One region of the Brevibacterium sp. OS20 genome, then DNA from elsewhere that is predicted to be linked to it. Evidence: riboswitches for the same ligand, from Rfam matches in the RefSeq annotation. Region 1 holds a riboswitch; the other holds the start of a gene.
The links. A riboswitch is a leader RNA that binds a small molecule or an ion and turns the genes downstream of it on or off. The one in region 1 is predicted to bind S-adenosylmethionine.
Positions count from the first base shown of each region.

Region 2: another riboswitch for S-adenosylmethionine. It lies ahead of sfnG (dimethylsulfone monooxygenase SfnG); the one in region 1 lies ahead of ACVZTU_RS02105 (hypothetical protein).

Region 1 is NZ_CM166367.1:476,294-490,986, forward strand. Features, by position in the region: gene ACVZTU_RS02070 (Nramp family divalent metal transporter) at 44-1,312, shown strand; gene ACVZTU_RS02075 (lipase maturation factor family protein) at 1,342-2,937, opposite strand; gene ACVZTU_RS02080 (hypothetical protein) at 2,941-4,026, opposite strand; gene ACVZTU_RS02085 (hypothetical protein) at 4,151-5,272, opposite strand; gene betT (choline BCCT transporter BetT) at 5,480-7,738, opposite strand; gene ACVZTU_RS02095 (hypothetical protein) at 7,915-8,460, opposite strand; gene ACVZTU_RS02100 (metal-dependent transcriptional regulator) at 8,592-9,263, shown strand; gene ACVZTU_RS02105 (hypothetical protein) at 9,330-9,824, opposite strand; SAM riboswitch class IV at 9,868-9,978, opposite strand; partial or broken gene erm (23S ribosomal RNA methyltransferase Erm) at 10,764-11,459, opposite strand; gene ACVZTU_RS02115 (inorganic phosphate transporter) at 12,034-13,536, opposite strand; gene ACVZTU_RS02120 (HdeD family acid-resistance protein) at 13,917-14,516, opposite strand; gene ACVZTU_RS02125 (slipin family protein) at 14,616-14,693, opposite strand, start outside.
Region 2 is NZ_CM166367.1:1,067,002-1,081,694, reverse strand. Features, by position in the region: gene ACVZTU_RS04620 (saccharopine dehydrogenase NADP-binding domain-containing protein) at 1-564, shown strand, start outside; gene ACVZTU_RS04615 (DNA alkylation repair protein) at 553-1,218, opposite strand; gene ACVZTU_RS04610 (FUSC family protein) at 1,330-2,400, opposite strand; gene ACVZTU_RS04605 (RNA polymerase sigma factor) at 2,597-3,562, opposite strand; gene ACVZTU_RS04600 (hypothetical protein) at 3,653-3,796, opposite strand; gene ACVZTU_RS04595 (YciI family protein) at 3,821-4,228, opposite strand; gene ACVZTU_RS04590 (hypothetical protein) at 4,504-5,205, shown strand; gene ACVZTU_RS04585 (NADP-dependent oxidoreductase) at 5,464-6,423, shown strand; gene ACVZTU_RS04580 (type 1 glutamine amidotransferase domain-containing protein) at 6,519-7,052, shown strand; gene ACVZTU_RS04575 (SpoIID/LytB domain-containing protein) at 7,177-8,751, shown strand; gene sfnG (dimethylsulfone monooxygenase SfnG) at 8,771-9,919, opposite strand; SAM riboswitch class I at 9,930-10,048, opposite strand; tRNA gene ACVZTU_RS04565 (tRNA-Ser) at 10,441-10,528, opposite strand; gene ACVZTU_RS04560 (helix-turn-helix transcriptional regulator) at 10,641-11,540, opposite strand; gene ACVZTU_RS04555 (MFS transporter) at 11,662-13,158, shown strand; gene ACVZTU_RS04550 (ABC transporter permease) at 13,136-14,335, opposite strand; gene ACVZTU_RS04545 (ABC transporter ATP-binding protein) at 14,332-14,693, opposite strand, start outside.

The DNA.
Region 1 (14,693 bases):
TGAGGTGTTGCCCTCAACGGGAAAGTTAATGTACCTTAACTTTATGAACGTCGATTCCTCATCGGTGCGCACCCGCGAGCGCGGGCTGAAGAAGCACGGCCGGAAGAAGATCTCCACGGCAGTGCTCCTCGGCCCGGCCTTCGTCGCGGCCATCGCGTATGTCGATCCGGGCAACGTCGCGGCCAACCTCACCGCCGGTGCGGAGTACGGGTACCTCCTCGTCTGGGTGCTCGTGGCCGCGAACCTCATCGCCGTTCTCGTCCAGTACCTGTCCTCGAAGCTCGGACTCGTCTCCGGGCAGTCGCTGCCGAGTCTGCTCGGTGATCGCCTCCGCAAGCGAAGCCGACTCGCGTACTGGGGGCAGGCCGAGGTCGTCGCCATCGCCACCGACCTCGCCGAAGTCATCGGCGGCGCGATCGCACTGAAGATCCTCTTCGACCTGCCGCTCCTCCTCGGGGGTGTCATCGTCGGCGTGGTGTCGCTGTTCCTGCTCTCGATCCAATCCACCCGCGGTCAGCGTCCCTTCGAGTTCGTCATCATCGGCTTCCTGGTCATCATCGCCATCGGCTTTCTAGCAGGCCTGTTCGTCGGGGATGTGAATTGGGGGCAAGCCGCAGGTGGAATCGTGCCTCGGCTCGAGGGCACGAACTCCGTGGTCCTGGCCGCGAGCATGCTCGGCGCCACCGTCATGCCCCATGCGATCTACCTCCACTCAGCGCTGTCGGTCGACCGGCATCGCGACAATGCGACCGCTACGACTGGGCAGCTGCTGCGCGCCAGCCGCTGGGACGTCGTCCTCTCCCTCGTCGTCGCCGGTTCCGTGAATATCGCGATGCTTCTGCTGGCTGCAGCGGCACTGCGCGGCCAGACCGGCACCGACACCATCGAAGGTGCGCACGCGGTCGTCACGGCCAACCTCGGCGAGGTCGTCGGCCTCTTCTTCGGCATCGGACTCCTCGCCTCGGGGCTGGCTTCGAGCGCCGTCGGATCCTATGCGGGCGCGTCGATCATGCAGGGCCTGCTGCGTGTGAACTTTCCGATCGTGTGGCAGCGCGCGTTCACGATGATCCCGGCACTCGTCGTCCTCGCCATCGGAGTCGACCCCACCTGGGCGCTCGTGCTCAGTCAGGTCGTGCTCAGCCTCGGCATCCCGTTCGCGATGATTCCCCTGGTCAGGCTAACGAACAGTCGCCGGGTGATGGGCGAATTCGCGAACGCGCGATGGATCACGATCATCGCGGCGGCCGCCTCGGCGCTCATCATCGCACTCAACGTCGTCCTCATCGTTCTGTTGGCTCTCGGGGTGGAGTGACCCTCGCCGAGGCGGCCGTGCACTGCCGCTCAGCCCTGACGCAGGTCAATCGGACGGATGAGGATCCGCGGGTCCGAGCGCACCCACCACGGCTTCGGTTCTCCTGCGGCTTTCGCGGCGCGGCGCTCGGCGCGGGTGGCATAGCGAAAGGTGAAGACGCGGACGCGGACGAGGTCCGGCGTTCGTCCGTCGAAGGGGTCGGGACCCATGAGGCGGCGGATCTGCGGGTCTCCGGAGCCGATCTTGCGCACGAGCTCGGTGAACCAGGTCTGCCGGTAGTCGCCGAGACCGGCGAACCACATGAGCCAGTCGAGCCGCAGGTGATAAGGCGCGATGATAGGACCGCGCCGGTGCACGTCACCGGGTTTGCCCTTGAACGCATACTCCCGCCAACCGGCGTCCGGGTCCCCAGCGTCGGAGTCGGTGCTGTCGTCGCCGGAGCCAGAGCCGGCACCGGAGTCGTCGATCCACCCCTCGATGATGATCTCGTTGCGGGTCTCGGTCATCGACCCGAATGCACCATAGGCGTTGCCGAGCCCGAGTCGATTGAAGCTCGCGTTCATCAGCTGATTAGCTGAGAACAGGTTCCGCACAGCCGGCACATTCAGCCACACCTGCCACGCGACGAACACGAGGACGACGATCAGCCACCAGAGCGGCAGGGCCTCGACCGGTGCAGCGGCAGCGGCGGGGTCGATCACCTCGGTGCCGGTGTGATCGGTGAAGAATGCTGTCACGGAGTCCCAACCCCATCTGGGGAAGGGGCCGCCGACGATCCACCGGAAGAACGTGTCGCTGATTCCGGAGCAGGCGAGCAGGATCGTCGCCCAGTTCAGCCACGCATAGTTGCCGCTGACCACGAGCGCGAGCTGGGTGATGATGATGGCAACGGCGGCGAACGACGCGATCGGCTGAGGCAGGAACAGCAGCCATGGAGCGGCGAGCTGGACGATGTGGCTGCCCAGGGTCTCACCCTTGTGCCACCAGCCGGGCATGAGGTGGGCGCGGCGGCTCAGCGAGTTCGGCATCGGCTGCGTCTGATGGTGATAGTCCATGGCGGTGAGGTCACGCCAGGAAGAGTCCCCGCGCATCTTGATCATTCCGGCACCGAATTCGATGCGGATGACGAACCAGCGCAGCAGCAGGATCATCGCCCACGTCGGGGCCACCTCGTGAGAGCCGAGGAACCCGATGAGGAACCCTGCCTCGAGCAGCAGCGATTCCCAGCCGAAGCCGTAGAAGCGCTGCCCGATCGACACGATCGAGAAGTACAGCGCCCACACGCCTAAGAACACCGGGATCGGCATCCATGCCGGTCCGGCCTGAGGCAGACCGATGATCGCCGAGGCGGACAGGACCATTCCGATCACGCAGACGAGGCGCAGCCGTCGGTCCGAATACGAGAACCGCTTCCACCGGAAGAGACTCGGTGCCTGCCGGGCCGAGGTCAGAGCGATGAAGCGCGGGGCGGGGGTGAGTCCCCGCTCGCCGAGGAGGGCCGGGAACTGATTGAACGCCGAGGCGAAGGCGATGAGGAAGAGCACGCCGAAGCCGCGTTGGATGATTTCCCGGGAGATCGTGTAGTCGCCGGCGGTGAGCAGAGCGACCACCTGGCCGAGTTCCATGGCTTAAGTCTCCTCCTGCGGCAGACGTCCCGTCGTGGCCAGAGCGGTCAGTGCTTCGGCGAACGTGTCTGCCTCGCTCGGGTCCCCGCCGACGAGTTCCATGTCCGGACGGTCCCGGAAGTGCACCGAGGTGGTGTGTCCGGCTGGGCGGAACTTGGTGCTGGCTCCGCGCAGCTGTCCGGGATGTGCCTGGTCGAGGATGCGGACCGGGCCCGGTCGGGCGGACTCGGTTCCGGTGCCGGTGGGTGCGGCCAGGAGGAGTCGCTGGTTCGTGGCGGCGAGAATCTGCCCGGTCGGGTTATCCCTATCGGCGAAGTGGAGCATGAGGTTCTCACTTGGGGCGAGAGTCATCAGCAGAGACTGCAGTCGAGCCTCGTGGGCCGCATCGATCCTGTTGGTGACGCGTGCTCGGGCGACGGCGAACAGGCGGGCCGGGATCAGTGCGACCGTTGTGATGATGAGGCAGACGGCGGCCACTGCCAGCCCTGCCGGCGGTGACACCGTGAGGATGTTCGATGCCACGACGCCGATGGTGATGGCCAGGATGGCGATGAGCACAGAGACGATGAGGAAGATCGCCCAGAGCGTGCGGTGGAAGGCGTCGGCGATCGCTCCGAGGGCGAGGCTGAAGTTGACCGTGGCCCACAGTCCGAAGAGCAGGGCGAAGGCCGGCAGAGGCGATGCGGTGAGGTCGCCCCAGACGGTTCCGGGAATGTCGGAGTCCTTAGCGAAGGCGTGCCAGACGAATGCGGCGATGACTCCGCAGACGGCCCATACCGGTCCGACGGCGAACACTCGAGGCCATGGATTCCGGACGAAAGCGGTGGGCGGCTGTCTGCGTTTCACTCCATGCGGATCCGCGGCCTGCTGCGCACGGGCGGCATCGCTGCCAGCGGGCGGTTTGTCCTCATAGAAGGCGAAGGCGGCGATGGCCGAGAAGAAGAACAGGACCAGGATCCCGATGCTCGGCGCCTGGTCCGGGTTGATGCCTCTGAGCACATGCTTGCGGAGCGGATTGATACCGGCATTGGCAAGGAAGAACGGAATCGAGGCGAAGACGGCGAATCCGATCCCGAACACGAGAGTCATGCCCCTAGAGCGTCTGTCCCTATTCATACCTCCATCCTCGCAGGAACTCTGCGAGCCATGGGTGCTGAGATGTTCCGGATCCGTTGCGTCGGAACTACAAGTCTGGTCGAAGGAGTATGCCGGATCAGCGGGGAAGACGGCCCGTCCGAGCGAGGACGGTGATCGCCTCGGCGAAGCGACCAGATGCTTCCTCGGTGCCGCCTGTCACGCTCATCGGCTGCCGGCCGTTGAAGAGCACCGTCGTGATCACGTGGTTGCTGCGACGTTCCGATGCGCCGCCGCTCAGCTGACCGGGCTCGGCCTGTTCGAGGACGAATGTGCGCCCCGGCGCGATGATTGAGGCGCGAAAGATCCGTCGGTCAGTCAGCACCAGCATCTGCGGGTCGGCGGTGCTGCCGTTCGCATGGGCATTCGGCACCTCACCGAGGTAGGTGGTGAGGATCCGCTCTCCCGGTCGGAGGGCGTCTTCGGGCGGTTGAGCGGACCGGCCGGGACTTCGCCGAGTGCCGGCAGTCGGCCGTTCAGCGGAGTCGAAACGGTCGACTCGCCTGATCGCCCACCATCTGAGCGGGATGAGCAGAGCCGTCGAGACGATGAGACAGACCGCGCCGAGCAGAAAAGCGATGACTGTCGGAAGTGTGGCGAGTCCGAAGAAACCGAAGAGACCGGCCGTCAGACACCCCAGGCCGAGCCCGCAGGTGAGAATCGTGAGAGAGACCGGCCGACGATCTCGGCTGAACGCTTCGGCCAGTGACGACCAGGCGAAGGCCATGTTCGCCGTCGCCCAGCAGAGGAACACGATGGACAGGGCGGACAGCGGGTTGCCGGTGAGGTCTCCCCAGACAGATCCCGGAACACCTGGATCCGCGGAATACGTATGCCCGATGAACAGTGCCACCAAAGAGCAGACCGCCCAGATCGGACCGACGAGGAGGACTCGCGGAAGCGGAGCGTGGACGAACCGGGTGAACGACTTCGGTTGCCGTGGAGTGTGCGGCTCCGCCTCGGCGCGGTCGGGATGATCGTCTCCGCTGGCGATGGCCATCGCCGCGATTGCGACCGCATTCAAGGCAAGGAGAAGTCCGAGAATTATGGACGGCGCCAAATAAGGGTCGCCGCCGAAGTCGTCGGGGCTGTGCTTCGATGCGACTCCTGCATTCGTCGACGTGAAGGCGATGAGTGCGATGCCGGCAATGAGCAGACCGAAGACGACGATCTTGCCGATGGTCGGATTCTTCAACTCCATGATTCGATTGTGTCACCGCCGAGGTCGGCACCGATGGTGTGCCGGTAGCGGTCCTGACACATCTGAGCGGTCCCCGGTCAGATTCCCCGTCCCGACGCAGAAGGAGCGGTGACCATATCGGTCACCGCTCCTTCGGTCGCTGTGCTCACCCCGTCACCGAGGCGGCTGTGCACGGTTGGGCACGGCCGCCTCGGCGAGGGGTTTCGCTCAGTGCTTCGGCTCCTCGATGTCTTCGACGTCGTCAGCTTCCTTGGGCACCGCGGGAATCGAATCCGTGGACGGCGGTGTCGGCGGAGTGACGACCGACTGGAACGAATGCTCGTGCGAGTAGGCGAGGAACGACAGGTGGTTCTCGTACCGGTCGAGCACGTCGTCGATGATCTGCTGAGCGCTCAGACCCATGAGGTCGTAGCCTTCCGAACCGGTCTGGGTGAAGACCTCGATGCGGAAGTACTTGTCGTCACCTCGTGGGGCGTTGCGGGCGCCGAACGAGGGCACATTCGCTTCGACGGCCGCAGCCTCGTAGTGGAAGTCGCGTTGGTCGCCCATGTCGACATTGAGCGTGTTCGACATGATCTCGTTGTCCTCGTCGAGCGTCTGGAGGTGTTCGACGGTGTAACCGAGTTCGCGGAACTCGTTGGCCACGGCCTCCAGGGACGGTCCGACCACCTCGGTGACGAAACGGTCGACGGACTTCTTCGACGGGTAGGACCGCAGGGTCGCCAGTCGCTGACGCCAGGTCTTCTCCGGGGTGCGTCCACCGTGTGCCGCGGTGGTGCGGCGACGACGGATCCGGCCCTCGCGTTCGGCGCGCTCCATGCGCAGCACCTTCGAGAACGAGGCCATGACGAGGTAGGCGATGATCGTCACCGGCAGGGCGAAGATCAGCGTCGCGTACTCCATCGTGGTCACGCCGCCGGCGACGAGCATGGCGATCGTGAGCACCGCCGTCACCAGAGCCCAGAAGATGCGCAGCCACTTGGCGCCGTCCTCTTCCGGATTCGGAATCGAGGAGGAGAAGTTCGACATCACCATGGCGCCGGAGTTCGCGCTCGTGAGGTAGAAGAGCAGTCCGGACAGAGTGGCCAGGCCGATGAGGAACGTCGCTCCCGGGAACATCTCGAGCAGGTCGTACCAGCCCTGTTCCGGGGAGGCGATGGCCGTCTTCGCGAACTCGTCGTTGCCGTTGAAGACCTCGGACAGCGCCGAGTTGCCGAAGATCGAGACGATGATGAAGTCGCAGATCACGGGGGCAGTGATCGCAGCGATGACGAACTCACGCAGCGTGCGGCCGCGGGAGATGCGGGCGAGGAACAGCCCGACGAAGGGACCCCAGGCGAGCCAGAAGGCCCAGAAGAACAGGGTCCAGCCGCCCATCCATTCGGATCCGCCGTCGACATAGGCGAACGTCGACAGCGTCCGTTCGGGCAGGGTGAAGATGAAGCGGCCGATGTTCTCGACCATGGCGTTGAGCAGGAAGGCGGTCTTGCCGGTGACGAGGATGTAGAGCATCATCGCCGCGCACGACCAGAGGTTGAGCTCGGAGACGAGGCGTATGCCCTTGTCCACGCCGGAGGTGCAGGCGGCCACAGTCATGACGACGGCCACGATGACGAGCGCGATCTGCAGGGCCAGTCCGGTTTCGAGACCGAAGAGAGTGGCGAACCCGACGTTGAGCAGGACGACGCCGATGCCCATCGAGGTGGCCACACCGAAGACGGTGCCGACGAGGGCGAAGATGTCGATGACATCACCGGTGGCTCCGCGCACGCGCTTGCCCAGCAGCGGGTAGAGGACCGCACGGATCGACAGGGGCATGCCCCACCGGTAGGCGAAGTAGCCCATGGCCATGCCCAGCAGCGAGTACATCGACCAGCCGGCGATGCCGTAGTGGAACATCGTCCACACCACGGCGTCCTGTGCGGCGGCGGCCGATTCGGCTGTGGCGTTGACCGGTTCGAGGTACTGGGTGATCGGTCCGGTCACCGAGTAGAAGAGCATGTCGATGCCCACGCCCGCGGCGAAGAGCATGGCGACCCAGGTGAAGAGGTTGTACTGCGGACGAGAGTGGTCGGGGCCGAGCCTGACGCTGCCTTCCTTGGACAGCGCCACCCAGAGGACGAAGCCGATGACGACGGTGACGGTGACGACATAGAACCAGCCGAGGTTCTCTGCAATCCAGTCCACGACAGTCTTCATCGTCGACTGAGCCGAGTCGGGCATCATCATCGCCCACACGGAGAACGCGAGGATGATGAGGGAGGCGACGATGAAGACTCGCCAATTGACCCGGGAGCCGCGTTCGTCGGAGAGCTCCTCCGGGCCCTTGCTCATCTCCGTACTGTCGATCGGAGCGCGCTTCTCAGGGTCGACGTCCCTGCTGATTCTCGTTGCCCGGTCGGTACCGCCGAATCGTTCACGTTCGACGACTGGGCGCTTCAACGTCTCTTCGTTCGGATCCTGCACGCATCGACCTCCGGTAGACAAAAAGGGACAGGGCCCGAAAATGGGCCCGATCCATTCTACGGGTGGAGGTTTCTCACAAATTCATCACCCCCTCTTTTCAGGAAGTTGACTAAGCGGTGGAGACGTCCGGGTCAGGCTGTGAAAGCAGGTGCTGTCAGGTGAGGGAGCGGGCGCGGTCACGCCCGGGAGCGGGCGGCCACCTCGTTGACGGTGTCGACGAAACGGTGCGCCTGCGCGGGAGTGGTCTCCTCCAACCGCATCGACGATCCGACGTGCAGCTCGACGGTTACGGTCGCGCGTTCGCGGAACTCCTCGGCGCGGACGACGCCGACCTGCCGAGGCGTCGCTTCCGAGAGCTGGGCGATGGAGCCCTCAGCATCGGTGCGCACTCGCATGATGCGCTGGTCGGTGAGGATGAGCAGATCGGTGTCGAACGGAGGCAGGCTCCGCAGCCGCGCGTACTCGATCTCTCCGGGTCGGAACAGACCGGATGCATTGATCCTCTCTGGTCGTGCTCGCTGGTCGTCCGAGGTGAGTGCCCCTCGCCGTGCTGTTGGTCCGGACGCGGTCTTGCGGGCCTTCGCCCAGCGGCGGAATGCACGGAACGGGGGCCAGCCGTCTGTGGGGGAGGGGGCGTCGGGGAGTGCGGGCCGAGCAGACCGCAGGCGGTCAGCGTCGTCGGCCGGGTGAACCGAGTCGGAGGGGAGGGAATGGGAGGTCATGAATGTGATTCTGGCAGGGCCGCCTCGGCGATGGGGCGGGTCGGACGTAATCGTTTGGGAACATCTGTGCCAGACCGCTCACTTCGGATGAAGTGCGGAGTGGGACGACGCGTCCATGGGATACTGGGGGCATGCGCGCAGGTGAAGTCTCCGAGGTCAGTCAGGACTACCTCAAGGCCATCTGGTCGGCTCAGGAATGGGGCGGGGACCCGATGACGGCCACCGAACTCGCGAACCGATTCGGAACGACGAAGGCCAATGTCAGCGAGGTGCTCAAGCGTCTCGACGAACTCGGTCTGATCACTCGAGTTCCCTATAAGCCGCCGGTGCTCACCGAGCAGGGCGAGGCGATCGCATTGTCGATGGTGCGCCGGCACCGGCTGATTGAGACGTTCCTCGTGAAGTCGCTCGGCTACGGCTGGGACGAGGTCCACGACGAGGCCGAGATCCTCGAGCACGCCGCCTCTGATCGGCTCATCGACCGCATCGACGCGTTCCTCGGCCACCCGACGTCCGACCCGCACGGCGATCCCATTCCCGGTGCCGACGGTGCCGTCGATTCCCATATTCCGACCCTTCTCGCCGAGGCGGCCGCCGGTCACTACGAGGTGCTGAGGGTCTCCGACGCCGATCCGCGGATCTTGGGCAAGCTCGCCGAGGCGGGTGTGCTTCCCGATGTCGCGCTCGACGTCGTCGACCGCACCGACGAAGAGGTGACCGTGGACATCGGAGGGGAGCGGGAGATGATCGCTTCCGCGCTCGCAGCGGCCGTGTATCTGCGCGTGGCTTCCTCGGCGAGTTGACCGAGTCGGATCTGTTGATCCGACCGGCAGTGGTGTTTGGGTTCGGTGAGGTCAGAGACCCTCTGCTCAGTTGTTGCTTCGCGGGCGTGGGAACTTCGGTTCAGCGCGCAGCAGGGTCAGCGTCGTGGCTGCGTGAGCGTCGAAACCTTCGACGAGGAAGAGCTTCGGCCAGTCGCACCAGAGTTCTGATTCATACGGGGTGCCGGGCAGGTAGGTTCCGTGCCTGTTCTGCCGATGCCCCGGGTGGGACCGGAACGCCGTTCTGGGAATGGATTGCAGCGTGTCGAACAGGGTCTGATAGAGCACCGGTGTGAAGCCATCACTGCGAGCAGCATCGGCAGTGCTCACCCAGCCGGGTCCGGCAATCGGAATGCCCCGTTTGATCGCCGAACTTATCTGGGCCTTGATGCCGGCGCGTTGTGGGTCAGGGGAGTGGTGGAGGAGAACCTTCGACCAGTGCAGGGCCACCTCGGGTTCGAAGCCCGGCCACTGTTCGGCGGCCCTGCGGCGGTTGTCAGCGTCGTTGTGGGAGTCGGCTGAGTCGTTGAAGTCTGCGGACATGGCAAACCGTCCTTCTCGGGCGCGCCTGTGCAGCGCTGACCCGGATCGAAGCTTGCCCGAGCGGTCGGCGCGGGCCCGTTCTTCCCCTGGGGCACCCGGTCGATGACGGGTTGCCGTGTGGCCGGCCAGGTACCGATGGCCACAGCTCGCGAACGTGATTTCAGTGTAGACGGCGGGTCTGACACGACCTTTGCGTTGGTGACCTCCGTGGCCGGCGGAGGAGGAATCTAGACGAGTCCTTCTTCATCGGCGTCGGCGGCCGATGACCAGTATCGAGGATCGTGGTCCTCGACGGTTTCCCCACAGTCGACACAGGTGCGGAATTCGATAGTCCCGTCGGTATTGAGTCGACCCGGCGTCAGGCTGCTGCTCTCTTCGCAGCCAGGACACCACCCATTGATGAAGCCTCTGATGTGAGTGCCGTGTTCATTGTCCATTCCGGCTGACCTCTCGACCGAATGCGCAGTGCGTGGACCTGCTGTTTTCAGTCTACGAGCGCCGGCAGTCGGCGAAGATGAACTTCCGGAGAAGACGGAGGAGCCGCCGGTGTCGTGGTCCGTCGGCGCATCGGCATGGAGGAGCACGGGCCGGACAACGCCCCGGTCCGACGGGGAAACGTCGGACCGGAGCATCGGAGACTCACCTGCGCGGCAGGTTCCACCTCGGCTGGGGCTGCTGCGGTTTCTGATGCTGATTCATGAAACCGCGTTCGGCCTGCAGATGACCCTTGTCATGGCTCTTCGCCTTCGGATCGGTGCCCGGGATGGAAGCCTGCAGCTTCTCGGTCGCCGGTTTGGCGCCGACGATGGGCATCTCCCCAGTGATCAACGGTGTCTGCGGGGCCGCCTCGGTGACGGGGTTCTGTTTGGGTGCTTTGCTGTTTCGCATGGTCTTTCCCTTCTTCGCATTCTTCTGATCTGTTTCGGTGACCAGTTCGGTGAACAGTCCGGTCCACTGGTCGGGGGTGAGATCTTTGGGCAAGGTGTCTCCTCTGATGTCGTTGCGGTCCATGGTCGATTGCAGAGTGCGATGATCGGTGATGCTCATCTTCGAGAGGATTCCTTTCATTCCTCGCCCGCGACCGGTGAAGACCGAACGGACGAACTGTTGATAATCGGATCGAGCATTGTCTGGAATCGATCCGGTGGGACAGCGATCGATGGTGAGGATGCCGCCATCGACGCTGGGCTTCGGGGCGAACGCGTCGGCGGGGACGCGGGTGACGAGGCGGAAATCGAACCATGGGGTCCATTGCGCGGTCATCATGGTCGATCCGCCGATTCCTGCGCGTTTGCGGGCGACCTCCCATTGGGTGAGCAGAATCGCCCGCTGCCAGCGCCCGGAACGCAGCAGTTTACGGAGGATGGGAGTGGTGAGATGGAACGGCAGATTGCCGACGATGACCGGCCGGTCGAGCCGGGTGGTCAGGATGTCGGCGTGCCGGACCTCGGCCCGCGGGTACGTGTCTTCAAGGTGATCCAACCTCGTTTCGTCGAGTTCGACGAGTGTGAGCTTTCGACCGAGCCGGTAGAGCTCGGAAGTGACTGCCCCATCCCCGGGACCGATCTCCATGATCGGTCCGGAGGTGGAACGAGCCAGGCTCGCAATCGTGTCGATAGTGGTGGGCGAACACAGAAAGTTCTGGCCGAGTTCATGCCGCCCGCCGTGCTGTGACCGCGGGGCCGAGAGCGAATGGGACTGACTGCGTGTCGAACGGTGTCGTGACGTGTGGGGTCGCAATGGGATGTGCTCCAAAAAGAAGATGGAGGCACCCGAGGCAGCGCAATGAAGGTGAGTCAGATCGATTCGTATAGACCCGGTCGATCATGATGATCGAAGTGGTCAGTGAATCGGAAAGGGATCAGCCAATTGCCGCATCGCCCGGATGCCGATGGCTCTCCGGGAGGACAACGCGCTTGCAGAGCAGATCAGGGTGACCGTCGTCGGTCAGCCGATCGCAGAAGAATTCGTCAGGCGCGCTGTCAGGCGCTGCGGTGACGAATGTAGAAGCAAGGCGCAGTCATTGCGCTGCTGTTCAATGTTCCCATGCGGAACAAGATAGCACAGGGAGCTTTGCCGAGACCAGAGTTCGGACGAAAATCGCCCTGCCGACTTCGTGTGGAAGTCGGCAGGGCGGACGTGCGGATGCGTTCGAAGCCGTGTGTCGAACGGAGTCCGGCGAACGCGTGTGAGCGTTCGTGCCTGTGGGTCAGCCCATCATGGTGCGCAGGGCGATGACGCCGACCGAACCGATGACCGCTGCGGCCGGAAGGGTGATGATCCAGGCCAATGCGATCGGCTTCATGAGCTTCCAGTTCGCCGAACGGTTGACCAGGCCGACGCCGATGATCGCACCGATGAGGATGTGCGTCGACGACACCGGCAGACCGCTCACCGAGGCGGCCATGACGATTCCCGCGGCAGCGAGTTCGGCGGCGAATCCGGAGGCCGGGTGGATCTCGGTGAGGTTCGTGCCGACCGTTGCGATGACCTTGCGGCCGATGAACCAGAGACCGACGATGAGGGCGATGCCGCAGGTGAGCATGGCTGCGAACGGCACGCTCGCCTCGCCGCTGATGCTGTCGGTGCGGAGCACATCGAGGACGGCGGCGAAGGGGCCGACGGCGTTGGCGATGTCGTTCGAACCGTGGCTGAAGGCGAATGCTGAGGCGGTGAACACCTGCATCCAGGAGAACAGGATGTACGTCGCACGGGGCACAGTCTGCTTGCGCAGGGTCTTGGCGAAGACGAACACTGCCAGCCACACGGCCGCGCCGATCATCGCCATGATGAGCAGACCGCCGACCGTGGTCACGCTCATGTCGAGGTTCTTCAGTCCCTTGAACAGCAGCATTGCGGTGATGATGACAGCGCCGACGGCGGCGATGAGGGGAACCCACCGCTGCAGGGCCGAGTGCGTGCCGATCGATCCTCCCTCGGCGGGGGCATCCTCGGCGGCGGCGTCGATCTGCGCGTCGACGGATCCCTCGGCTGCGGAGACCGGGGCGAGCATATGCGGCTTCAGCGTGTGCGACAGCGACTTGCCGAGCACGTATTTCTTGATCAGCCCGTAGATGACGAACGCGGCGAGTCCGCCGAGGGCAGGAGACAGCACCCAGGAGATCGCGATCTGGCCGACCTCGGACCACTGCACCATGGCGAATCCGCCGGTGCCGGTGACGAATCCGATCGTCAGTGATGCACCGATGATGCCGCCGATGATGGCATGCGTCGTCGACACCGGCCAGCCCATCCGCGTCGCTACCAGCAGCCACACTGCCGCGCCGAGGAGGGCCGCCATCATGATGAACGCGAAGTCCATCGGGTCGATCGCCACCCCGCTGAGGTCGACGATTCCGCTCTTGATCGTGTCGGTGACATCACCGCCGGCCAGAAGCGCGCCGCTGACCTCGAAGACCGCGGCGATGAGCAGTGCCTGCTTCATCGTCAGGGTGCCGGCGCCGACGGAGGTGCCGAAGGCGTTGGCGACATCGTTGCCGCCGATGTTGAAGGCCATGAAGGCGCCGAAGATGACCGTGGTGATGAGCACCATGCGGGGTGCGTCCCGGCCCACGAAGTCGAGCGACCACAGGGTGAAGGCGATGAGGGTGATCGCCATCAGGCCGCCGAAGGCCAGATGCCAGAGGCGGTCGTTGCTGCGGCCGACGGCAGGTGGCGGAGTGTGGCGCTCCGGTGCCAGAACCTGGGTCATTCGTTCTCCTCGCGAATTTCAGTCGATGTGGCAGTGTCTGTCTGCCTCCATGATTCGCAGGGCGGATGACCGCCAGGTTACGGAGAAGATGAATGCACGGTTAACTCCGATTCCAAGTGGTGCGAAATGCTCATGCACACTCGGTACTTTTCGCCTTCCGTTCACGCAATGTTCCAGGTCAGATGCTATTTGGGCGGATCGTTGCGGGAGGCGGGCGCTTGGGTGTGGCGGAGACGGAAAGTCATGTTGTGACAATGACCACTTCGGGCCGACTTTGGTATGTGAATTGGTGAACAGCGGGTACGTGACAGAGCCCGGACCCGCAGATGTGCGGATCCGGGCTCTGTCGAAAGGGGAAAAGCTCGCCGAGGCGGCTGGAGTCAGTCGATGATCTCCCCGCGGATGACATCGCCGCCACCGTCGTCGTCAGGACGATTGCGATGCGGATCGGACTTCATCTGCCTGTCGACCTTGCGCAGTCGACGGCCCAGAGCGATGAGGGCGATGCCGACGAGGATGATGAACCCGGCGAGGGTGAAGATCAGCGCGGTCACTCCGGCGCCCGGGGCGAAGAGGAAGAAGCCGCCGAGGATGATGCCGAGGACGCCGATGACGGTGAGTGCCCACCAGGTCCTGACTCCCATCCGGCGGATGAAGAAGGACATGGTGAGAGCGAGGAAGCTGAAGAAGATGATGGCGAATCCGGTCAGCACGGTGACCATGGACGCGAACAGCATCGGGGTGAAGAAGATGAGCGCACCGAGGAGGATGAGCAGGACCGCGCGTGTGACCATGCTGCCGGTGCGGCTTCCCTGCGGTGCGAAGACGAGGGAGGAGATGGCGATGACGGCGAGCCAGCAGGCGAAGATCCGCACAACCACCTCGGCGGAGGTGCCTGGCCAGACCATCATCAGCGCACCCATCACGAGGGCGATGACGCCGTTGACGATGACTGTTCTTCCAGTGCGCTTGAGGTCCATGCCCACAGCCTAGTCCTCCGGTTTGGACAGACGCTGAAGACGGCGCCGGGGGCGGTCGGTGGGCGGATCCAGGGCGGTCACAGGCCGGGGTGCGACGGTTCAGGCGTGCCCGAGGTGCTCCTCCTGATCGGCGGAGTCGGATCGTGCGGCCGAATCCGAGGTGGTCCGCTCCTGCTC
Region 2 (14,693 bases), 590 kb from region 1:
CGGATCACAGGCCGACGCAACACAGCCACTCGACTGAGGGTGTCCGAATCGATGCTCGTTCCCGTCTCCCCACAGCCCAGTCGCCACCAGTGGGCCTTCCCGGCACCGATCGGTGAGCAGACTGTTCGCGAGCAGCCATTCAGCGAGATGATCACCATGAACCGGCATCTGCGGGCCCGCCGGATCGACAATCTCCTCTCAGAGACCGCGCTGGCCGATATCTCCGATTCGGAGACCGGTGCCCCACAGGCGGTGGATGACTTCGGTCGTTCCGCCCAGAACTTCACCGTCGATGTCCGGCTCGACCGAGCCGGTCACCGACGCGAACTGCGAGCGTCCGGCCGCGACATCTACCAGGTCACCGCCCCACTCGTGGTCGAAGCCGCCATCCGCCTCATCGACGGTCGGTTCACCGGCACAGGGGCTCTGGCGCCGGGCGGGGCCTTCGACGCCGCCGACTTCCTCACCGCCCTGAGCGCGAATTGGCTGACGATCAGCTCTCCGGACGAAGAATCAGCGGCGTCCGGTCTCGCGGGGCAGGTGCCTGCCGAATCAATCCGCTGACTTCCGAGCCACCATCTCCGTGATCCAGGTCGGGGCGAAGGGCGAGGTGCAGCCGGGCGAGGTCGGGTAGTCGCGGAGAACGCCGAGGCGCTCACCGATGTCGATGGCACGTTTCCGCAGGTCCGGGTTCTCGATGCCGATATAGGACAACGTCTCGTTCATCGCCCACTGCAGACGTTCGGGGGCATCGGACATCTCGGCCTCGATCACATCGAGCAGACCGGGCAGGTCGAGGCCTTCGGGGTTCCGGTTCACCCGTTCGCTCGTCAGCGCCCACCCGGCGGAGGCGACCACGGGATCCGGATCGTCCATCCACGACCGGCGCAGCGCCTCGGCGTGGGGCGATTTCTTGACGATATAGCTGACCAGCCAACCGTGGACCTTCGGGACACGGGAGTCACGCAGCATCTCATCGAGCTGTGCTTCGCTCCAGGCCTTCGGACGCATGATGAGGATCGCGACGAGGCGGGCCGCAGTGTCACCGGAGTCCCACAGTTCGGAGGCGAGTTCATCGTTCTTCTTCAGGTCCTTCGCCACGGCGCGCAGCTTCGTCAGGTTGACCGCGTGGTCGTCGCCGTGGCGGGCGTTGACGGCGCGGATCTTCTCGTCCTCGAGCGAGGCCAGGGTGGCGAGCACCTCGGTGCTGGTGGTCATCATGTGCTCCCGGTTCGGTTGAGCATTAGGGCAGTGCGGATGAGTTGAGGTGAGCCGATGATATCCGACGCACAGGCGGCGTGGCAGAAGTTCTGGCAGCCGAGGACCAGGTCAGTCATCATCATCGGCATGCGGGGAGGCATCGATTTCAGCGCGCGTCCTCTTCGCACTGCTGAAGCCGACGATGACGACGACCATGCCGACGACGGCGCCGATGACGGTTTCGATGGCACGCGAGGCCAACAGCTCCGGAACCGGGTGGGGGCTGCCGATCTGGGTCATGAGCAGGGCCAACGGGGTGATGAAGAGCAGAGCCACCGAGTAGTTGCGCAGGACGAAGATCTCGGCGAGGAACTGCAGCAGGATCACCCACACCACCAGCTGCCACGCCTCGGAGGGGAACGATAGCAGGAACGCTGTGACGATCACGCCCAGCAGGGTTCCGACCACCCGGTGGACGCCGCGCTTGAGACGAGCCGAACGACCGGGCGGAGTGATCGGTGCGACCGCTGCGACCATCGCCCAATAGCTGTGTGACAGAAGCGGGAGCACATCGATGAGCAGGGTGCCGAGAACTCCGGCGATGAACGGGGCGATCGTGAATCGGGCGGCGTGGGCTGCCAGATCAGCCTTGCCCACCGGCGACAGCCCGACCCGCACATAGGTCTCCTTCTCCGGAGGCATGCGTTCGCCGGCATAGTGGGCGAACGCTCCGAGACCGATGCACACCAGCGCCGAGGCGGCCGCCACACCCATTGCCACCGGCACCGATGCGCCGCCCGGAATGGATCCGACGGCTCCCGTGGCGAAGATGAAGAAGATCGACCCGCCGGGTTTGAGCCGGAAGCGCAGGGCGATGGCCGCACCCGCACCGGACACGAGTGAGGTGATGACGACGAGCGCCCAGACCGAAGCTCCGAGGCTGCTGAGCAGGGCGCCGATGCCCACGCAGACGACGAGGACGGAGGCAGCGATCGACTGGCGTCTGGTCCGCGATCGTGGGGACTCGAAGCGCGCGTAGATGCCGGTGAAGGCACCGAAGGCGGCATAGACGGCAAGGTCGAGGCGGTCGATTCCGAGCAGCACGAGGAGTGGGATAGCGACTCCCAGGGCGATGCGGAACGCGGGAATATGGTCGCGTTCGCCCGGTGGGATGCGGAAGAACTCCTGCAGGTGGCTCAAACGGGTTCGGCCTCTTTCGACATCGGGAACGGACCCCGGTGACGGGATCGCTGACATGGGGTGGTGAGCTGAGTGCTCCCTTCGATCGTAGTCCGCCATCGGTGCTGACGAATGTCTTCTGCCGACAGGAGTGATCAACCTCGCTCGCCGAGGCGGCCGAGCGAGACCGTGATCACCGCCGTCACGGTCACATCGGTCACGGTCGGTGGCCCTGCCCCGACCGTGCGCGTGCCGCCTGCCGGTTGAGATGGTCGCGTTCGGCGAGGTTGCCGGCCCGTTCGGCGGCCCGTGCGTAGAGCTCGGCGGCCTGCTGTGACTCCCCTGCGCGTTCGCGCAGGTGCGCTTCGACGGCGAAGTAGCGCGGCAGGCTCTCGTCCAGTCCCCGCAGTTCGGCCAGGCCCGCCGCGGGTCCGTCGGCTTCCCCGACGGCCACGGCACGGTTGAGTCGCACGATCGGTGTATCGCGCAGGGCCAGCAGTTCGTCGTACCACTGAACGATCTGCACCCAGTCGGTGTCCTCGACTGTCTGCGCATCGGCGTGGAGTGCCGCGATGGCGGCCTGTGCCTGATATTGGCCGAGTTCATCCCGACCAAGGGCTGCCTGCAGGATTTCGATGCCCTCAATGATGAGTCGTCGATCCCACAGGGTGCGGTCCTGATCGGCCAGCGCGATGAGTCGTCCGTCGGGACCGAAACGGGCATCGCGGCGGGCGTGGTGGAGGAGCATGAGGGCGAGCAGTCCGTCCACCTCGGCGGAGTCGATCATCGCCCGCAGGCCGCGGGTCAGTCGGATCGCCTCGGCGACGAGGTCGACCTCGCCCGAGTGGCCTTCGTTGAACACGAGGTAGAGGGTGGTGAGCACTGCGGACAGGTCGCCGGGTCGGTTGAGTCGGGAGCCTGCGATCGTGGATTTGGCGCGGCTGATGCGCTGGGCCATCGTCGGCTCGGGCACCATATAGGCTGCGGCGATCTGCTTCGTCGTCAGTCCGCCGACCGCCCGCAGGGTCAGGGCCACCGCCGAGGCGGGGCTGAGGTCGGGATGGGCGCAGAGGATGTAGAGGTCGAGGGTGTCATCGACGTTCGGGACGCCGTCGGTTCCGGGTTCGGCCGAGGTTTCGGGCTCGGCGAGCGTGGCGGCCATGACCCGTTCCTCGCGTTTCATCCGCGATCCCTCAGATCGCACGATGTCGAGGAACTTCCGCCACGCCACCGTCACGAGCCAGCCCCGCCGGTCACGGGGCAGGTCGGCCGGCTACGATCGCAGGGCTTCGATGAGCGCGTCCTGAACGGCATCCTCGGCAGTCGCGAAGTCTGCTCCACGACTGACGAGGATGCCGATCACGGCGGGGACGAGCTCACGCAGCTCCGCCTCGGCCAGGGGATCCGGATCGATCATCGCGGACTCCGTTCGCGTCCCTGATCATTCGTCCACGCTGGGTGCGTGGTCGAGGAAGGGACGCAGTTCGAGCCATTCGTTGATCGGCTCTCCGCCCTTGCCCGGTGCGGCGGACAGCTCACCGGCGAGTTCGAGAGCGCGGTCGTAGTTCTCGACGTCGATGACCATCCACCCGGCGATGAGGTCCTTCGTCTCGGGGAAGGGACCGTCGGTGACCGGAGGCTTGCCCGGTCCGCCGGATCGGACGAAGGTGCCCTCGGGCGAGAGTGCCTGGGAGTCGACGAATTCACCGGAGTCCTTGAGTCTGTCGGCGAAGGCGTTCATGTACGCCACATGCGCGTCGACTTCGTCGGGACGCCACTGATCCATCGGGGTGTAATCCATATACTGCTCCGACATCCGATAGTGCTTGAGCATGAGGTACTTGGCCATGATGGTCTCCTTGTCTCGTGTCGCTCGCACGGGTTGTGCTCGCTGACATGTCTGGGACGCAGCCGGACGAGTGTTCTCGACATCGGCGGCGAAGTTTTCTCGAATCTCTTCGGCTCCGATCATCGAACACAGTCCCAGAATAGGCCGATGTGTCCGTCCTGGAACATGCGTCACCGGATCCGAACACGAATCGGCCCAGGTCACGGCTCCGCGCTGAGAGGCTTGTCTTGTACGAAACACCGACAGCTTTTTGCACACGAGACCAGGAGCAGACCATGAAGGCACAGACACTTCTCAAGACCATCACCGTTGCCGGAGCTCTCGCCGCGACCCTGACACTTTCGGCCTGCGATATGAACATCACCTTCGGCCCAGAAAGCCAGGGCCAGGAACAGGGCCAGGAGCAGGACGGTCAGCAGGACCAGCAGACCGAGAGCACCGAGACGACCGCCGAAGAACCGGCATCGGATTCGGGCTCCGCCTCGGACTCCACCGGTTCGGGTTCGACCGGAACGACCGATAACGGCACGACGGACAACGGCACCACCGGCAGCGGCGGATCCACGGATTCGTCCAGCGCCTCCTCGGCGAGTGGCTCCTCCACCTCGAACGGCTCGTCGTCCACCGGATCGTCGTCCTCGAGCGACTCCACCTCGAGCGGATCATCGTCGTCGAGCGGCACGACCGACAACGGCTACCAGGGTCCGCGGATCGGCGAAGACGGAGTCGAACTCGACGCCGACGGCAACGGCAAGATCCCCGCCGACGTTCTCGAGGCGGACATCAAGAACGCCTACGCCAAGCAGGGCACCACGGTCGACAACGTCGACTGCTACTCCGACCTGCGGATCTTCTCCCACAGCGGCTCACAGAACTGCACCGTCGCCGCTGCCGGCAAGAATCACTACGGCACTGTGAAGATCACCTCGGCGTCGCAGTCCGGCATCGGCTACAGCCTCGAGTTCCCGAACATCTGAGCCGACAATGCCCGGTCGCCTCATCGACGCGGCCACCCTGATCCGCTCCCCTCGAGCAGCCGCGACCCGCTCCATTTCGAGCGCCGCGCATCCCCAACTGCACTCCCCTGGCCCGCTGCGGCCCGGGGAGTGCGGTCATTCGTGTCGTGGAACAAGTCGGCTTCCTGTGGTGTTGTCGCTGATGTGGGCCACGGAACAGGTCGGGCCCCCAACCGATTCGTCAGTCGGACTGATTCGCCCACCGATGAGGAGCAGAGCATGACCAGACGCGTCCAGTACACCTCCAACGGAGACATCGATCAGCTTCACCTCGCCGAGGTGGCCGTCCCCAAGGTCGGCGAGGGCCAGGTCCTCGTCACCGTCCTCTATGCCGGGCTCAATCCCCTGGATTGGAAGATGCTCCAGGGCGGTCGCTTCGGTTCCGTCGAAACTGCCTCCGGCAACGGCGTGGACTTCTCCGGCGTCGTCGCCTCGGTCGGCGAAGGCGTTACGGACTTCACGCCCGGAGACCTCGTCTACGGCGGGCTGCCGAAGCAGGCGCAGACCGAACAGCTTCTCATCACCGATCCTGCCGACAGGCTCGACAGGATCCCGCGCGGACTCGGCGTCGACACCGCCGGAGGTCTCTACGTCGCAGGGCGCACCGCCGTCGCCGGAATCCGCGCCCTGCGCCTCAGCGAAGGCGACACTCTCTTCGTCTCCGGGGCCTCCGGCGGCGTCGGCATCATCGTCGCCCAGCTCGCCCGCAACCTCGGGGCGAGGGTCATCGGCAGCGCCAGCCAGGGCAATCATGCTCTCTTGGAAAGCCTCGGGATCGAACCCGTCACCTATGGTGAGGGACTGTGGGACCGAGTCAGTGAGCTCGCCCCGGACGGGATCCAGGCCGCGTACTCGACGCAGGGTGAGGACGAGATCACGGGCATGATCGACCTCGGCGTCCCAGCCGACCGCATCGTCTCGATCGGTGCGGGCCCCACGGTCGCGGAGAAGTACGGGGTGAGCATCGACGGCGAAGCCAGAGCCCGCCGTGATGACATGGTCTGGCTGGGCCAGGCCATCGCCTACGGCCATATCCACATCCCGATCGCCCGGGTCTTCGACGCCGAAGAGGTCCACGACGCCTACCGGCATCTGCTCACCGCCCACCCGGCAGGCAAGGTGCTGCTGCGCTTCCCCGCGAAGCCGCTGACCGACGAGCAGCGAGCCCATCTGACCTGAGGCGCCGGCCCAAGTTCCGCGGCGGCTCAATTCCCACGACAGACAGATTTCACGACAGACAGCATTTCCAGAACACAGAGAAAAGGAGCACCATCATGGCCATCACCGATAAGAAGGTCGCATTCCTCCTCACCCGCGGCGTCGAGCAGATCGAACTCACCAGTCCCCGCGCGGCACTCGACGAGGCCGGGGCGACGACCGTCATCGTCTCCCCGTCCGAGGGAACACTGCAGGCGATGGAAGGCGATTGGGAGCACGCCGAGACCTTCGACGTCGACGTTCCCGTCGCCGAAGCCTCGGTCGATGACTTCGACGCCCTCGTCCTGCCCGGCGGCACCCTCAACGCCGACGCTCTGCGTCTGGACGAGGACGCCGTCAACCTCGTCAAAGCGTTCTTCGCTGCCGACAAACCTGTCGCGGCCATCTGCCATGCCCCGTGGATCCTCGCAGAGGCGGGAGTGGCCAAGGGACGGAAGCTGACGTCCTTCATCGCGACGAAGACAGACCTCATCAACGCCGGCGCCGACTGGACCGACACCGAGGTGGTCGTCGACGGCAACCTCATCACCTCCCGCAACCCCGGCGACCTCGACGCCTTCAACCAGGCGATCGCTGACAAGCTGAGCTGAGCAGGAACGATGCCTCTTTCGCCGAGGTCGGACCGCCTCGGCGACGAACTCCCCGGAACGATCGTTTCGGGGAGTTCGTCTGTTCGTCACCCGGGGTCTTGACAGCCGCGCTTATGATCTACTCATGCCAGCTTCCCCGTTCGTCAAGGCGACGACTCCTGCCCTCGCGTCACTGCTCATCGGGTTCCTTCTCCTTCTCTGCTCCACACCGCCTCCGGCACATGCCGCCTATTCGACCTCGAGCGCGATCGGGACGATGCACAGATCGCTCGGCGGGAATTCCGGCAAGCTCGGCCCAGCGGTCGGCCCGCAGCGGTGCACGCTGATCCAGAAGGGCTGCTATCAGTCGTTCAAGCACGGCAGCATCCATTGGACGAAGGCCACCGGTGCCCATGCGACTCTGGGTGCGATCCGCACGGCGTGGAAGAAGTCCGGGTGGGAACGCGGTCCGCTCGGCTATCCGACGAGCAACGAGTACCGGTCCGGGTCCGAGACCCGGCAGAAGTTCCAGAAAGGCATGATCGTGTGGACGGCGAAGTCCGGGGCGAAAGTGACGCTGACGAAGGCGCCGTCGTCGTTCACGATCAAGGGGTCGGGGTTCGGCCATGGAGCCGGGATGAGCCAGTACGGAGCGCGCGGAATGGCGGCAGCCGGAAAGTCGTCGACGCAGATCTTGCAGCACTACTACACCGGGGCCAAGGTCACGACGATGTCGAAGGACGCCGACGCCAGTCTCAGGGTGCAGCTGCTGACCGGGAAGAAGTCCGTGACGGTCTCTCCGCGGTCCGGCCGTCTGCGGGTCAAGGTCGGGTCGAAGACCATCGAATCGGCCTCGAAGGTCACGATCGAACGGACCTCGTCCGGTTCGGTCAAGGCGATCATCGGGTCGAAGAGCTATTCGGGATCGAAGCTCACCCTCGAATGGCAGGGCACCCGATATTGGAAGAGTTCGTCGGCGACGACGGTGTCGGTCAGCGGTGCCCAGAACGGGGCGACCGGCACCTACCGGCACGGACGGCTCGAGATCGGTCAGCTGAAGAGCTCGCTCAACGTCATCAACGTGGTAGGTCTCAACAAGGAATATCTGCCGGGCATCGCCGAGATGCCGGCATCGTGGCAGTCCGAAGCCCTGCGCTCTCAGGCCATCGCTTCGCGCACCTATGCCTACCGCAATCTCGGTGCGGTGAAGCCTGCCTGCGGGTGCAACGTCTATGACGAGGTGGCCTCGCAGCGTTTCCTCGGGTGGACTCATGAGAATGCAGGCGATTCCGGTCCATGGCGCAAGGCCGTGGCCGCGACACAGAGCACGAGCGGGTCGACGGTGAAGTCGGCGCGCGTCATCACCTACAAGGGCGGGCTCATCGATGCTGTCTACTCGTCGTCGGCAGGCTCGAAGACGCATTCGGCTGCCGAGGTGTGGGGGTCGGCCGTGCCGTACCTAGTCTCGGTCGATGACTCTCCGTCGAAGTATGCCTCTGCGCAGAACCCGAACGCCTCGTGGTCGGTGACGGCCAAGCAGGCCGACATGGCACGGGCGTTCGGGCTGGCAGACGTCCGGTCTGTGACGGTGGCGAAGACCGGCTCAGGTCTGGTGAAGACGGTGAAAGCCACCTCGGTGAAGGGGAAGACCGCGAGCCTCACCGGCGATCAGCTGCGGACCAAGCTGAAGCTCAAGTCCGCGTCATTCAGCGTGGCCTGAGGGAAACTCGCCTCCAGGGTCAGACTCCGGCAGGGGTGAGCAGTCCCCTGTTGACGAGTTCGGCTTCCTTCTCGCGAACGATCGGGATGACGGTTTTGCCGAACGCTTCGAGTTCCTCCTGGAAGTGCAGGAAGCCGGTGAGGATGAGGTCGACGCCGATCTTCTTGTACTCGATGATGCGGTCGGCGACCTGTTCGGGAGTGCCGATGAGCTGGGTGCGGAAGCCGTCGTTGTACTGGACGAGGTCTTCGAAGCTCGAATCCGCCCACATGCCCTTCTTATCGTGAGTCGAGGCTCCGGCCTGCTGGACGGACTTGCGGAATCCTTCGACCGCGCTTTCATCGGCTTTGGCGATGATCTCACGCAGCTGTTCGCGGGCTTCGGCCTCGGTGTCGCGGACGATGGCGAACCCGTTGAGCCCGAAACGGACCTTCCGATTGTGCGCTCGGGCCACCTCGGTGACGTCGTCGTACTGTTCGCGGAAGCCGTCGAAGTCCTTGCCGTTGGAGAAGTACCAGTCGGCGTGCTTGCCGCCGTTGATGCGAGCGGCCGAGGAGTTTCCGCCTTGGAAGATCTCCGGGTGGGGGCGGCCCTCGACTGGGTAGGGGCCGGGGCGGAGGGTGAAGTCGTCGACGGTGTAGAAATTGCCGCGGTACTCGACGTTCTCCTCGGTGAAGAGCTTGCGGACGACATCCATGAACTCGGCGGACCGGCGGTACCGTTCGCCGTGTTCGAGCCACGGCAGGCCGAGGCGGGTGTATTCGTCCTTGAACCAGCCGGAGACGACGTTGATGGCGGCCCGGCCCTTCGTGAACTGGTCGGCGGTGAGGATGAACTTCGCGAGCACGGCCGGTTCCCAGATGCCCGGATGAATGGCGGCGATGACCTTGAGCTTCTCAGTGGCAAGGGCGAGCGCGAGTGACGTGGAGGTCGATTCGTGCTGCTGGGCCGCGCCGTAGCTGGAGAGGTAGCGGACCTGGCTGAGTGCGTATTCGTAGCCGACTGCCTCGGCGGTCTGTGCGAGCTTGACGTTGTAGTCGTAGCCCCAGTCGGTGCGCTGTTCGATGTTCGACACGACCAGGCCGCCGGAGACGTTGGGCACCCAGTAGGCGAACTTCAGGTCTTCGGGTTCACCGGTATAGATCGGGTTGGCGTGGAGATTCGTCATTGTGTGTCCCTTCCCATCGAAACTGGCATGAGCACCGTGTCCGCGGGGCGTGCGCTGCGCGATCTTCCGCGCCGGACCGGTTGCTGCGACGTCATCGGGCCAGTTCCCTTCAGTCGCTCGTGATGTGTGCAGGTGTGCAATATCGTGTGTGCGGGTGTGCCGTGCCAGACTACTGAGACGCAGACCACACTCGGCGGGCAGACTTCGCAGGCCGACGCATGCCGTCACAATGACGCATTCCGCCACGAACCGTCATGCGATTTGCCTTCCGGCAGCTGCGCTCCGCTGCACCCAGCTCCGCACCCCTCACCCTTGGCGGCACACCACCTCGTTGCACCGGTGCGTTGGACCAGGACCGACGAGGGATGCGAAAGCACCGGTAGCAGGTGGCACGAATGGTGCGAACTGTCACAATCGGTGTGGGATGTCCGAATACGAGCCTCCCGCGACCGGCATGGAGGTCCGCCGCCGGTGAATCGACGAAGTCCCGGCCCGCAGCAACTGCGAGACCGGGACTTCCGTGGCGGAGGATAGGGGATTCGAACCCCTGAGGGCGTTAACCCAACCCGCGTTCCAGGCGAGCGCCATAGGCCACTAGGCGAATCCTCCGCGAATCAGCTTATCCGAGTCATGACGACAATGCGAAATCGCGGTGGCCGAGTGTGAAGCATCCCACTTCCCGCAGGTGAACACGCGACCTCGTCACCCGACGGCACACGGTTCAGTCCGCGACGGCGCGGAGATGCCGTTCTGCCGACGGCTGCGCCCCGTCCTCCCGTCTGCGTTCGATGCTGCCGTCATTGATCCAGCCGTGCAGCGTCTCCAATCGGGACCGCGTCACCGTGTCCACCGGCTGATAGACCGAGAGCGTCAGCCTCTGGTTCTCCTGCGCGATGAGCGTCGTCATCGTCAGCTTGAGCGTGCCCACATACGGGTTCTCAATGGTCTTGACCCGCCCGACAGATCGACCGACCGTTCCCGAATCCCACAGGCGGCAGAATTCCGGATTCCTGCGCAGCCGCGACAGCAGCGGCGACCACTCGGGATCGTCGATCGACTCCGCGTACGAGGCACGCAGCTTCGCCACGACCTGCGCCCGATGGCCGTCGTCGGAGTGGAAGGTCCGCGCCCATTCCGGGCTCTCGAAGGACTGGATCGCGCAGTTCCTGTCGGCCGGAGCGAGTGCTTCGAGGTCGGAGGCGAGATACCGTTCGACGGAGTTGAAGGCGAGGATCGTATACCGCGGATCAGTGACCATCGCCGGCAGCGGCAGCAGTTCGTCGAGCAAGGTGCGCATCTGCTCTCCCACCGCCGAGTCCCCCGGGTTCGCGACTCGATCCGGATATCCGCCCAGCAGGAAGAGATGGGCACGCTCCTCACGGTCGAGCAGGAGCGCCTCGGCGATGGATTCGAGCACCGACTCCGAGGGGTGGACCTCGCGCCCCTGCTCAAGCCAGGTGTACCAACTGGTGCCGATGTTCGCGAGCACAGCGACCTCTTCGCGCCGCAGTCCCGGCACCCTCCGCCGGGTGCCGGCCGCAAGACCGACCTCGCAGGGCCGCACTCGGTTGCGTCGCGAACGCAGGAATCGTCCTAGCTCCTCGGTTCTCACTTGTGCCATGCCTCCATTGTCCGTCCGACGCTCACCCCGTTCCACCCTGTCACCGCTCTCAGCCTGGTGGTGCGACCAACACCATCAGCACGCCCTCCCACTCCCCCGCGGCCCATCGCAGACTGGATCCATGAGAGATTCCCACACGCAGACATCATCGACCTCCGCCGAGGCGGTTCCGACCTCGGCCCTCGCCGAGGCTGCTCCCGGTCACGCACCCGACGTCGACCCCGCCCCCACCGCAGGCCATCCTGCCCCCGTCCTCTGGCCGCTCCACCTCGGTGCGTTCCTCGCGACGTTCATGTTCTCCGTCTCGAACGTCGCGATCCCCGCGGTGCAGGCCGACATCGGTGCGAGTGATGCGACCTCGGCACTCATCGTCGGTCTGTTCTCCGCCGCCTTCGCCTCCGGCCTCATCCTCTGCGGTCGCATCGGGGACCGCTTCGGGCGTCGCCGCCTGTTCATGATCGGCACGGGCGCGCTCGTCATCACCTCAATCGCCGTCGGACTGGCACCCGATCCGCTCTTCCTGCTCGTGGCTCGCGCAACCCAGGGTTCGGCAGCGGCGGTGATGATGCCGCAGATCCTCGCGAGCTTCCAGCATTCGCTGTCCGGGGCCGCACGGTTGAAGGCGATCAGCCTCTTCGGCGCATTCTCCGGAGTCGGCACCGTCGGTGGTCAGGTCCTCGGCGGCGGACTCATCTCCCTCTTCGGCCAGACCTGGGGGTGGCGGGCGGCGTTCCTCAGCTGCGCGATCGCCGCCGCAGCCGCCTATCTCGGTTCCCTGCGTCTGACCGAATCACGCAGCACCGACCCGGCACCCCTCGACGCCCTCGGCGCGATCCTCCTCGGCGTGAGCATGATGTGCCTCGTCATCGGACTGGCGCTGGGACCGGTCACCGGCTGGCTTCCGCTGCCCGCAACCCTCTTGGCAGCCTGCGCTGCAGCTCTCACCGCGTTCGCACTCTGGCAGAACCGCGCCGAGGCGGCCGGACGTGACCCCCTCATTCCGCCGCAGGTGGTTCGCATCCCTGCCGCATGGATCGGGATGCTCATGGCCTTCGTGTTCTTCGCCGGCTTCGGCACGTTCCTCTACAACTTCGCGCTCACATCGCAGACCGGCCATGGTGACCCCGCCGCCGTCTCCGGACTCACGCTCGGCCTCTTCGCCGCAGCTTTCCTCATCACCTCTCTCCTCGTCCCCCGGGCCGTCGGTCGACTCGGCGGGCCCGGCACGATGGTCCTCGGCACGACCCTGCAGGCGATCAGCCTTCTCGGGGTGGCTTGGGCGTCGGCGACGGCCCCAGCCACAGAATGGAATCTGTGGTTCCAGCTTCCGGGAGTCGTCCTCGGCGCAGCTCAGGCTCTCCAGTTCGGTCCTCTTGTCGGCACCGTGGTCGGAGCGGTCCCCGACCGAGTGGCCGGGCTGAGCGGCGGTCTCATCGCAACGATGCAGCAGGCGGGCATCGCCGTGGGCGTGGCACTGCTCGGAGCGCTCTTCCATGTCTTCACGCTCAGCCTCGGCCATGACAATGCCTTCGCCGTGGCATGCCTCGTTCAGGTCGGGCTGTGCCTGGCCTTCGGAACGGGCGCTCTGGCACTCCTCAGGCTCGGATCGCGTCGATGATCCGCACCCGAGTGGCGACGACAGCAGGCACCGATCCTGCCAGCGCTCCGGCTCCGACCGAGACGAGCATGCCCACGATCGCGGCAGAGATCGGGACCTGCGGAGTACTCGCACCGTCGAACATGAACTCAGAGACGAGCGGCGCCTTGAGCACGAGCACGGCGATGAGAACGCCGACAGCGCCTGCGATGGTCGTCGCGACGACGCTCTCCATCATCACGGAGAAGAAGATGCGCCGACTCGTCGCCCCGAAGGATCTGCGGATGCCGATCTCCCTGATCCGCTGTTGGATCGTCACAAGAGAGATGTTGAGCAGGCCGAGCATACCCATGAAGAGAATGAGGATGCTGATGACCAACAGCACGTTCTTCACCGGACCCAGTGTTTCATCGATGTCCGAGGCGAAATCGGTTCTGTCCGCACTGACGTCGAAGCCGGGCAGCTGCCGTCTGAGATCACTCGTCACCTGTTTGCTCAGCTCCTCACCGACCTCGGGCGGCACCCACATCTCGAATTCGGTGACGGCGTAGGCGTCTGCGGCGAACTGCTTCTCCTGCCCGTTGAGGACGTAGATCTCCCCGTACTCCTGGAATTCGGAGGAGGGCACCGAACCGATGACCGTGGCCGTCTTCTTCGGGGAACCGGACAGCTCGATCGTGGCCGGCAGGGAAGTCGGGTCGATGCCGTATTCGCTGAGGAAAGTCTCATCGGCGACGACGGCCGGCGACAGGTTCGCGGCGTCACCGGCGGTGAACCACCTGCCGTGATCGACGGAGAGTCGGCGCATGACGTCGAAATCCGGGTCGACGATGTACATCGAGGCGCTGACGGTGCCAGCCGGTCCCGGCACCGTGGTTTCGGCCTGACCGTAGGCGGAGATGTGGCTGATTCCGAAACGGTCGGCGGTCTCGTCGAGTGCTGACCGGACCTTCTCGACCTCGGATTCGCCCATCTCGGACTCGGTCGGATTGAGGCTCAGGGTGTAGGTCGCGGCTCGACCACCCTGCTGCTCGTACGAGTCGGCAAGCCCCTTCTGCATCATGTTCCCGAACCCGACGACGAGGGTCAGTGCACACACTGCCACGCCCACGCCGATCAGGGACATCAGCACGCGCACCTTGTGCACCCTCAGTTCCTGCCAGGCCTCGACGATCGATGCGGCGAATCCTGTGATCATCGGCTCTCACCCGCCAGCGCCTCGGCGGTGGCCCCGTCGAGGACCGGATGGAGACACCCCTGACTGAGCGAGAACTGTCGAGTGGCCATGTTCGCCACCCCGAGATCATGGGTGATCGTGATGAGCGCGGCACCCGAGTCCTTGGTGATGCCGTCGAGGATCTCCATGACCTGACGCCCCGTCTCAACGTCCAGGGCGCCCGTCGGCTCGTCGGCGAGCACGAGCTTCGGCTCACGCACCAGCGCGCGTGCGATCGCGACTCTCTGCTGCTCACCTCCGGAGAGACGGTTCGGCTTCGCCTCGATCCGGTCGCCGAGGCCGAGGCGCTCGAGCATGGCTTCGGCCGATCTCCGCCGAT